One region of the Paenibacillus sp. DS2015 genome, then DNA from elsewhere that is predicted to be linked to it. Evidence: riboswitches for the same ligand, from Rfam matches in the RefSeq annotation. Region 1 holds a riboswitch; the other holds the start of a gene.

Region 1 (4,744 bases):
TCAACGTCCATGGCTTCATGAATATAGGCTTTCAAGATCGTTTCCATTTCAGCTATTTCTAGAACATTAGTGAACCGAATCTGGCGCCCCGCTTGTACCTTCTCCGTTTGTTGGATTAGAATGCCCTGGGGATCCTGTAACAAGGCACCTTTGACAAACAGAAGCGCACAGTATTCTTTAAAGCCATGTATTAAAACGATGTTTCCTTTCTGAAACGTGTAACAAGGAACACCCCACTTCAATTCTTCGGTCAGCTGACAGTCAAGAATGGTCATTCTCAATTTCTCGAATTCTTCCTGCCACTTTTCGGCTTTACTGAAAAAAAAAAAAAACTCAACCTTAGGATTCATACTACTATTTGTCATCTGGGCCCCCCCTCTTCATCATCATAATATTGTGTCTATACCCTCATCAACTAATTGCTTTACGATATTTGAACATCTCACCAGTCCTGAATAAATTGTCTCCCATCATTTTACCATAGACAAACCTCATGTATTGATCATGCTGTTATCTTGGTTATTTTTCCCCTTTTTGCTTCTAATAGAATACAGAATGAATAATAAAATAAACCACAACGGGGTACACAATAGCGCCGGACGGGTCTCTCCAGCGAACAACATAATGATGAGAATCGCAGCAAACAACGTTAAGACCACATAATTAATGGCCGGCGTGAACGGTGCTTTGAATTTGGATTTAGCCTGTAAGTCCGGACGGGTTTTCTTATACTTAATATGGCATATAAGTACAATGCCCCATACCCATATGAAACAAATGGCGCTTATCGTTGTCACGATTCCAAAGGCCTGCTCCGGAATGAGTTTACTCAAAAGAGCACCCACGGATATGACAAACGTAGAAATAAATAATGAGTTCGCTGGTACATGATTTTTATTCAGTTTGCCAAAATGAGGGGACGCTTGGTCCTTCCTACTCAAGTTAAATAGAATCCGGCTTGTCGAGAACATCCCGCTATTGCAGGCGGAAGCGGCTGAGGTTAATACAACGAAATTAATAATCCCCGCAGCAATTGGAATCCCTACTAGAGTAAAGGTTCTCACGAATGGACTTTCTGCAGGACTGAGCTGCGTCCACGGGTTAATGCACAGCAGGACGAAAAGAGCACCAACATAGAAAAATAGAATCCGCAGAGGAATTTTATTAATTGCAGATGGGATATTTTTTTCTGGATTCGCTGTTTCCGCTGCCGATACACCCACTAATTCCACACCAACATAAGCGAATACAACCATTTGAAAGGAAAGTAAGAAACCTGAAACGCCGTTCGGAAAAATGCCCCCGTGTTCCCAGAGGTTTCGTATCGTCACCGATCCTGCATCCGTCTTAAAACCCATAACCAGTAAAACGATCCCAAGGCCAATCAAGGCGAGAATCGTGACTACTTTGATTAATGCAAACCAAAACTCGAGTTCTCCAAAACTCTTGACGGTCAATAGATTAAGTCCTAACAAAATGACTAGACAGGCGATGGCAGGGACCCATTGCGGGATATCAAACCAATACTGCACATATACGCCAACGGCAATGACATCAGCCATAGCGGTCATGATCCAGCAAAACCAATAGGTCCAACCCGTGATGAATGCAACCCGAGATCCAAGGTAGTCTTCTGCGATATCCGTAAACGATTGATAACCCGCTTTAGATAATAGGAGTTCTCCTAGTGCTCTCATCACAAAAAACACTGCGATGCCCACAATTAAATACGTGATCATGATGGATGGGCCTGCCTTTTCTATCGCCTTGCCCGATCCCAGGAATAATCCTGTACCAATGGTTCCGCCGATAGCAATAAGTTGAACATGCCGATTAGCCAGCTCTCTCTTTAATTCTGGTTGTGCCATACTTAGTTCCCCCTTATGAATACACTAATATAAAAAAAAGAGATTGGATGTCATCCAATCTCCCAGTTCATAAGAATATCAAATATATATTTGCCCTGATAATGGCGATCAGCATAACAAATACATATTCAGTACTCTTCTGTCCTTTTGCCTGAGATTGTGAACCCTTCGGCGCCGCGGAATTCCCGCGGTCTCTCCAGAAGCTGCTCCTGCTATAGTGTGACCCATAGCAATCATAGCTTGTGATTTATGAAGTTAATTAAACGGTGATACTGTTGTGATATTCTACCATATTACTTGGATGTGAGTATATGATCAGTGATAATAGTCTCTTTGTATTGTACGGCAATGATTGACTAACATCTTACATGTTTTCGTTTGAAGCCGAGCTTCCCTCTATCTGCCACCTTTTGAATATTAACCGAAGCGTTCAAGAACTTGCCTTTTGCGCTACCGGGATTGACTTCCACCGGGCCAACTTCCTCCACGATCTCGACCGCCTTATCATGAAGCGGCAGATAGGATACTCCCACAGTGTACATGAAATTGTTCATCGCGTATTTCGTGCGTTCAGGGGCATCATGAATCGTATTTTTTACAAGTTCCAACATATCAGCTATTTTCCCTTCGGAAAATTCACTGTCCGGACGATTTCCAATTAGCCAGCAGTAACAGTTCCAGCCCGCAGACATTTTGAGTTCTTCCCCGCTTGCGAGCCACTTATCGGATACTTCTTGCGCAATATCTGTTTCTGCCAAAGTTACTGCCACCACAAAATCTGATAACATATAAAAATATGCCCCATCGATCCAGCGTTCAAAATCTGCCTCAGTCATGGCTTTCGGGTCCGCGATCACTCCGGCAAAATACATGGCGTCGTAATTCCCTGTAGCATAAAGCTGCTCGGCCAATGGTTGATTGCGTTTGATTTTCCTAAAGATGGGCTTCATCTCACCTGTAGCCACGCCAAACAGCGGTTCGTGCGCACCATTGGATTGGTATATCTTCTTGGTGCGTTCCTTGCCAAGAGCTTCAAGCTCTTGCATGACCATTTCTAGATTCATTGTTCGCACTCCCTTTTTTAATGCTTTTCGTTAGGGATTAAGCCATCTTTACTTGAATATATCATAAAACCGCAAGGTTCATACGGTAAGCCCCGGTAGCTATATTGTATTTTGAAGTCACCCCTAAAAGTTAGACAAGGTTATATAATTAGGCGACTTGTTGGGTCATTTGGCTTCTCAGCCTGGAAGTTGCGTTCTAATATGTTCGGTGTGATTTTGCCAATCGTTCCTTTATATGAACGATATTTCTTCATACGTACCAAGCACTTTAATTCCAATACCTTTCAAACGTTGTACCTTTTTATGATTCACATGGTGCCCACGATTCAGTAACTCGTCGCGAATGCGACGATAACCATAACCCCCTCATGCTCCTCATAAATCGCTTGAATAACGTCTTTTAGCTCCTTATCTCTATCTGGCATACCAAAACATTTTTACCACGTAATAATACGTGCTACGAGGGATATCTGCTAGCTGTTGGAGTGCTTTCACCGAAAACTCGTTCCTTAGTTCATAGACTACTTGAGCTTTGTCTTGTTTGTACAGACCCTACTACTAACGTTTGATTCTTCCGTTTATTAGATTTTTTTCAAGGATGAGCCCCCTTTTTCTTTGGTTGTGTGGCGTCCATTCCATGTAATTCTAAGCATCTTCGCCAGCTTAAAATGGTACTATGACCATATTCGCAGCCGTTTCTCTAACAGACATCCCGAATTGGTTCATATAATTAAGTACGTCTAGTTTAATCTGTGCAGGGTATGATGTATTGCCCTTTTTAAAAGCTTCTTGCTCATATTCTCTTATCCAATTTGAAAAGACAGAATGATGTAGCCCTATGGATTTTGCGTTTCTTTTCAAACTGTCTGATCCCTTTTGGTAACGTACAATGGCTTGGATTTTGTCATCTGTACTGTACCTGGTCATAAAAAAACTGCACCTCCAATAGTTAGATGGTGTCTAACAATTGGGGAGCAGTTCATAATAAGGTGGTTTATTAAACTAGCGTTATCCGATACTTGAATCATTATCAGCTTGTGATTCACAGCACAAATTTCTCAAGAGCAACAGCAACACCATCGTTATCATTTGATTCGGTAATGTGTTTCGCACAATTTTTCAGCTCAATTATCGCGTTTTCCATAGCGATCGGAAATCCGCACTTATGGAATATTCCTAAATCGTTAAAGTCATCCCCGAATACCATTACATTTTCTGACTTCACCCCGATATCATTAAGCACCCATTGCACAGCTTCTTCCTTTGAGGCTGATTTTTGCATGATTTGAATCAATACTCCTCCATCGGTTGCGATTACGTTCACATGGTCGCCGAATTGCTCGATAACATCCCTCCATGTGCTGTAATCATGAACCAATATTTTGGTTGGGGATAGTGAACTAATAAAATCCTTATTAACAACCGCCGGTTTAGGATCATTTGAACGGATGCCGAAATGACCAAGTTGCGAGTCGGGAATTGGTGTACACGTATACCATGAGTCATTGACCTCGTATGAAATTATCGATTGAGGTGCATGTAATTCGATGAAATTGTTAATCTGTTGGCTAATCTCCATTGGAATACTAATGTGCCGCTGAGTTTGCTTAGACTTGCATGTTATTAGAGCACCATTGTAATAAACCAAGTAGTCTACAAAAGGAAAATTGTTTACAAATTGATTAGCCGCTCTAGGCGGTCGCGCCGTGGCAACAATAATATGAATTCCAGAATCAAAACATCTTTTAACAGTCTGATAATTTCTAGGTGATATGGATTTGTCACTACCGAGCAATGTTCCGTCCAAGTCTA
Region 2 (4,744 bases), on a different contig from region 1:
CCCGCTACGACTTCCACTTCTACAGACCATGAACATTTCTTGTGCTGAATCCAACTCATCGAGTCTGTCCAACAATTGCCCAAGCTGGATATGCGTAGCTCCAGCAATATGTCCGGCATGCCATTCTTGAGGTTCACGTACATCTATAACCAACAGGGACTCTCCCTTTTTTAGTCGGGAAGCCAGTGATTCTGGCGTTATTTCTTTTGATATATGAAAGGCCATTGTATTTTCTCTCCTTTAGTTCTTTATCCAGAATATCAACAATATGACTTTGACTCATTACCGACTCTTTACCAACAATTCAATCGCTTCTTGCACGATCTTGCTCAATACCAAGGTGGACAAAAATTATAGAATAGACATCCACACTTTAACGGCAGTCCCTGCTATTAATACAACTAAAGCGTAACGTAAATATTTCACGTTTATTTTTGCGCTGATACGCGATCCGAACGGAGCTCCTATGACACTACCTATAACCGTAAAAATAGTGGGCATTAGAGGAATAGGTCCACCTGTTATTTTCCCGATAACACCACCTACGGCTGAAATAAATACAATGGCTAAAGAAGATGCAATTGTTGTCCTCGTGGGAATTTTTAGAACAGTTAACATAATCGGAATAAGAATGAATGCTCCGCCTGCACCAACAATTCCAGATACAATACCCGTCAAGAACGCAGCTACAATCGCAATAATTCTATTATATGATATATTATCCAAATCTTCATGTTGTTGTTTTCCTTTATTCGGAATAACCATGAGTACAACAGCAACTATCGCTAACACACCATAAATAATGTTAATAGAGTCTCCAGATAGAAATCTAGATACGTACCCACCCAAAAGACTTCCTAGCAGAATGCCACTCCCCATATTGAATACAAGTCCCTTATGAATCAATGAGGCATTCTTACTTTTCTTACTCTTCCTGCTAAAGGCAATAACGCCAGCTAATGACGCAAAGAACACTTGAAACATACTTATACCAGATACCTCTTGTGCTGTAAAGCTAGCTATACCAAGACTTGGAGGAACAAATAGTAATAAGGGGTAATTAATAATGCCTCCACCGATGCCCAATAATCCAGAAAAGAAGGAACCGATAAAACCAAGAATGATCATCGTTACTGAAAAAATAATGCCCATAGATCCCACCCTTATTTTGCTAGCGCTAAGTACACTTTATTTGTATGATTCCCTCTATACATAATCGAATTGTAAAGGTATAATAAAACCCAAGTAAATTCATATGAATTTGGAGGTTAATATGTTTAATAAATTGAAGGTTCTTTTTGAAAACAGATGCCCTAAGTGTAATGAATTACTTTCCAGCGAGAGTAATAGCGTATCCTTGGTTAAGGCTTGCTCACAGGGTCATTATAAGGAAGAAACTATCCTTTCACTTGGAGTAAGGATTGTGTCTGGCTCGACAGACCATGATCAATAATAAATTCATTGACTTCCAATTCCAGAGTTAGTATTCAACATAAACTTCAAATCATACATTCCATAAATTAATTCACCTAATATAAAGGATCCCTGTGTGTGTAATCACGTCTCGAGTCCAAGCGATCTATGTTATAGATAATGAAGCGCCCAACCTACTGAAAGTAGGTTGGGCGCTTCATTGTTCACTTCATATTTGTGAGTTTAACCCTCTGTTTAACACTCCTATCATTGAATCATCAATAAATGTAAACCCATCTCAACATTTGCTCTAATCTAATTTGCTGTCCGTACTTGTGGCAAGTGGCTCCTGCGACTTTTTCTTTCGATGAACTGCCGCCATATACACCTGTGTCTCTTTTACAACCACTCCGGATAAGCCTAACAGTGCAATCAAGTTCGGGAAAGCCATCAAGGCATTAAATATATCCGCTAACAGCCAAATCGCCTCCAACTTGATAAAGGCCCCGCCTGCTACAAGTGCAATGAACAAATAACGATAAGGCTTAATTCCTTTAACCCCTACTAAATACTCAACACAACGTTCCCCATAATAATTCCAACCGAGAATGGTTGTAAAGGCAAATAGGATCAAACAGATCGTTAGAAGTCCTGCTCCAAAGGCTGGAAAGGCACTAGCAAAAGCCTGTTGAGTCATAAGTGCGCCCTCGCTTTCTCCATTCCATACCCCCGTGACCAGAAGCATCAGTCCTGTCAGATTACAAATAATTATGGTATCGATAAAGGTCCCTGTCATTGAGACTAATCCTTGCTCTGCCGGCCATTTGGTTTTGGCAGCAGCCGCTGCGATCGGTGCGCTCCCTAATCCGGATTCATTCGAGAAAATCCCTCTGGCAACACCACTACGCATGGCAAGCATAATCGTAGCTCCGAGGAATCCACCTGTGGCTGCCGTAGTAGAGAAGGCCGATGTGAATACGAGAGAGATCGCATGAGGAAGCTCTTCAGCGAACATGATAAGAACACCCAAGCAAGCAATAACATACAAGCCTGACATGAAGGGCACTACTTTAGTTGATACCTGCGCAATGCTCTTTATCCCCCCAATGGTCACGATAGCGGTCAACACGGCTAGAATAATAGCAGTTACGACCACAGGTACTCCAAAGCTCGATTTTGTAGCCGATACGATAGCGTTTACCTGTGGAAATGTCCCAATTCCAAATAATGCGACCAGAATACCACTCGCTGCGAACATAATCGCTAGTGGTCGAAAACGCGGACCCAGACCCTTCTCGATGTAATACATCGGTCCACCGGAATATTGCCCATTCTTATCTACCGTCCGATATTTAACAGCCAGCAATCCCTCTGCGTATTTCGTAGCCATCCCCAAAAATGCTGCTGCCAGCATCCAGAACAAGGCTCCAGGCCCACCCAGCTTGATCGCTGTAGCTACACCTACGATATTCCCAGTACCAACCGTTGCTGCCAAGGCAGTGCTTAATGCCCCGAAGCTACTAACATCTCCACTACCATCATTCGGCGATTTACCAATCAGCTTGAGCGCAAGCGGTAAGCGAAGTACTTGAAGCAAGTTCAAACGAATGGTCAACCATAACCCCGTACCCATGACTAGAATAAGTAATGGAGGCCCCCATACCCAACTATCAATCTTGTCTAATATCTCTACCATTTCAACCATCCCCTTTAAATAATGACAACAAAAAGAGCCAAATCGACTGATTTTGACTCTGAGAGAGGTTCAGGATATGAGAAAAACACACCTTCCACCTGTATCGTGAATATAATCACAAGGCGTAGGCTTTCTGCATACGTCATTCCCATCTCTGTCCTTTTGCCTGAGAGTTTAAGTAGATAAATACATCTACCGTGCACCTTCGGCGCCCTATGACAAGGGTCTCTCCAGAGTTCTGTCCGTTTACGGTCTTCACTTGTCACTTTAACAAGCACCTGAGAGTTTTGCCCCTTCGGTTGGAACACATCGTTCCATCTCCCATAAACATCATCCAGCTATATGAAATTTTTATAAGTATACAGACTAACTCATCTGTTTTGCAAGTGAAAATTCTGTGAAGCAAATATGAAACCATTCATAGAATTGAAAAGTAGACTGAGATTCATGTCTAATCGCTTACTTAGAACTATCCTTTAATCGTTCGTCGGCTTGAACTTTTATTCGGTAATCATGGGGAGTGACTCCCTCTAGCTCTTTAAACACACGTGAGAATTGCTTGCTATTCTAAGAACCCGACTGACTCTCCGATCATGGAAAGTTTCACTGAACTTTTCAACAAGAGCTTTGGGACTCCCAATCAGCACTAATTTCCCTCGTAGTCTAAAGTTATGACTTCGAGTTCCCCATACGAATAACCTCTGCTCTATTTTTGCTGCTATCGCTGATAGAGCGGAATTGGTATCACCTAGAATTAAAAGTGCATCTGGTTTTACTTCTGACAGCACTTTATAGTTCTTTGAAATAATATTTCCAATGCTCTCACCCAGATCACCGCCCACTGTCTCAAGATAGTAATCACCCTTTTTACGAATAAACTTCCTTCCCTTCCGATGCCATGAAATTGAGAGATTCCATACCGTAAAAGCCCCTAACCTCGCATTATCTGCGGTGCTAGGGGCGATAAACTTAGAGAATGAATTCTTTCATTAGACATTATCTCTCTATTGTGTTCGTTCACAATCGATATGGCATCATTATTGTCCTTGCACGACTATCTCCAACTCAACAAATGTATTAGGTACTTGTAACTTCAGTTCCAGAGTTTCCTCTTCGTAAGACCAAGTGCCACCGACTTCCTCCAACCTAACATTCTCTTGTGATGTTATTAACTGAATGCCTTTCGGAACAAAATTCATCCGCTTCACATTTAAATCAAGCATTTTCCGCACCGTTAGTAGTCCCTTTGATTGATATCTGAGCTTCAAGGTCACCGAATCTTTCTCTGTCGTGACGGTTGTTGCTAAAAGGTTGTAAACATTGTTTTCATAATCGTAAGTCCGGGCATCATCCTCATACCACTGACCATGCGATTCGCTTCTAGACACACCTGCATAAATACTAAGAGTTACATTGGAATTTTCATTCAATACCGGCTTCCATTCGTCATCTAAAAGCTCAGGGAGGATTGTCCCTGCCTTTACATAAAGCGGCAATACATCAATCGGAGCATGTGCTAAAATATGACGCCCCCCCATATGATGTTCGCCGGTCCAATAATCGATCCATTCCCCTTCCGGCAAATAAACAGCACGGTATTCCGTATTCGGTCGAAGGACAGGAGCCACAAGTAGT

The links. A riboswitch is a leader RNA that binds a small molecule or an ion and turns the genes downstream of it on or off. The one in region 1 is predicted to bind glycine.
Region 2: another riboswitch for glycine. It lies ahead of J2T13_RS20020 (alanine/glycine:cation symporter family protein); the one in region 1 lies ahead of J2T13_RS06335 (amino acid permease).

The regions. Positions count from the first base shown of each region.
Region 1 covers NZ_JBNPWS010000004.1:275,910-280,653, forward strand. Annotated here, with positions in the region: gene J2T13_RS06330 (YdeI/OmpD-associated family protein) at 1-365, opposite strand, end outside; gene J2T13_RS06335 (amino acid permease) at 492-1,868, opposite strand; glycine riboswitch at 1,998-2,078, opposite strand; gene J2T13_RS06340 (DNA alkylation repair protein) at 2,225-2,932, opposite strand; partial or broken gene J2T13_RS06345 (IS3 family transposase) at 3,100-3,859, opposite strand; gene J2T13_RS06350 (Cof-type HAD-IIB family hydrolase) at 3,975-4,744, opposite strand, start outside.
Region 2 covers NZ_JBNPWS010000028.1:31,070-35,813, reverse strand. Annotated here, with positions in the region: gene J2T13_RS20030 (rhodanese-like domain-containing protein) at 1-225, opposite strand, end outside; gene J2T13_RS20025 (sulfite exporter TauE/SafE family protein) at 352-1,152, opposite strand; gene J2T13_RS20020 (alanine/glycine:cation symporter family protein) at 1,724-3,118, opposite strand; glycine riboswitch at 3,254-3,353, opposite strand; partial or broken gene J2T13_RS20015 (UDP-N-acetylglucosamine 2-epimerase) at 3,820-3,978, opposite strand; gene J2T13_RS20010 (glycoside hydrolase family 31 protein) at 4,147-4,744, opposite strand, start outside.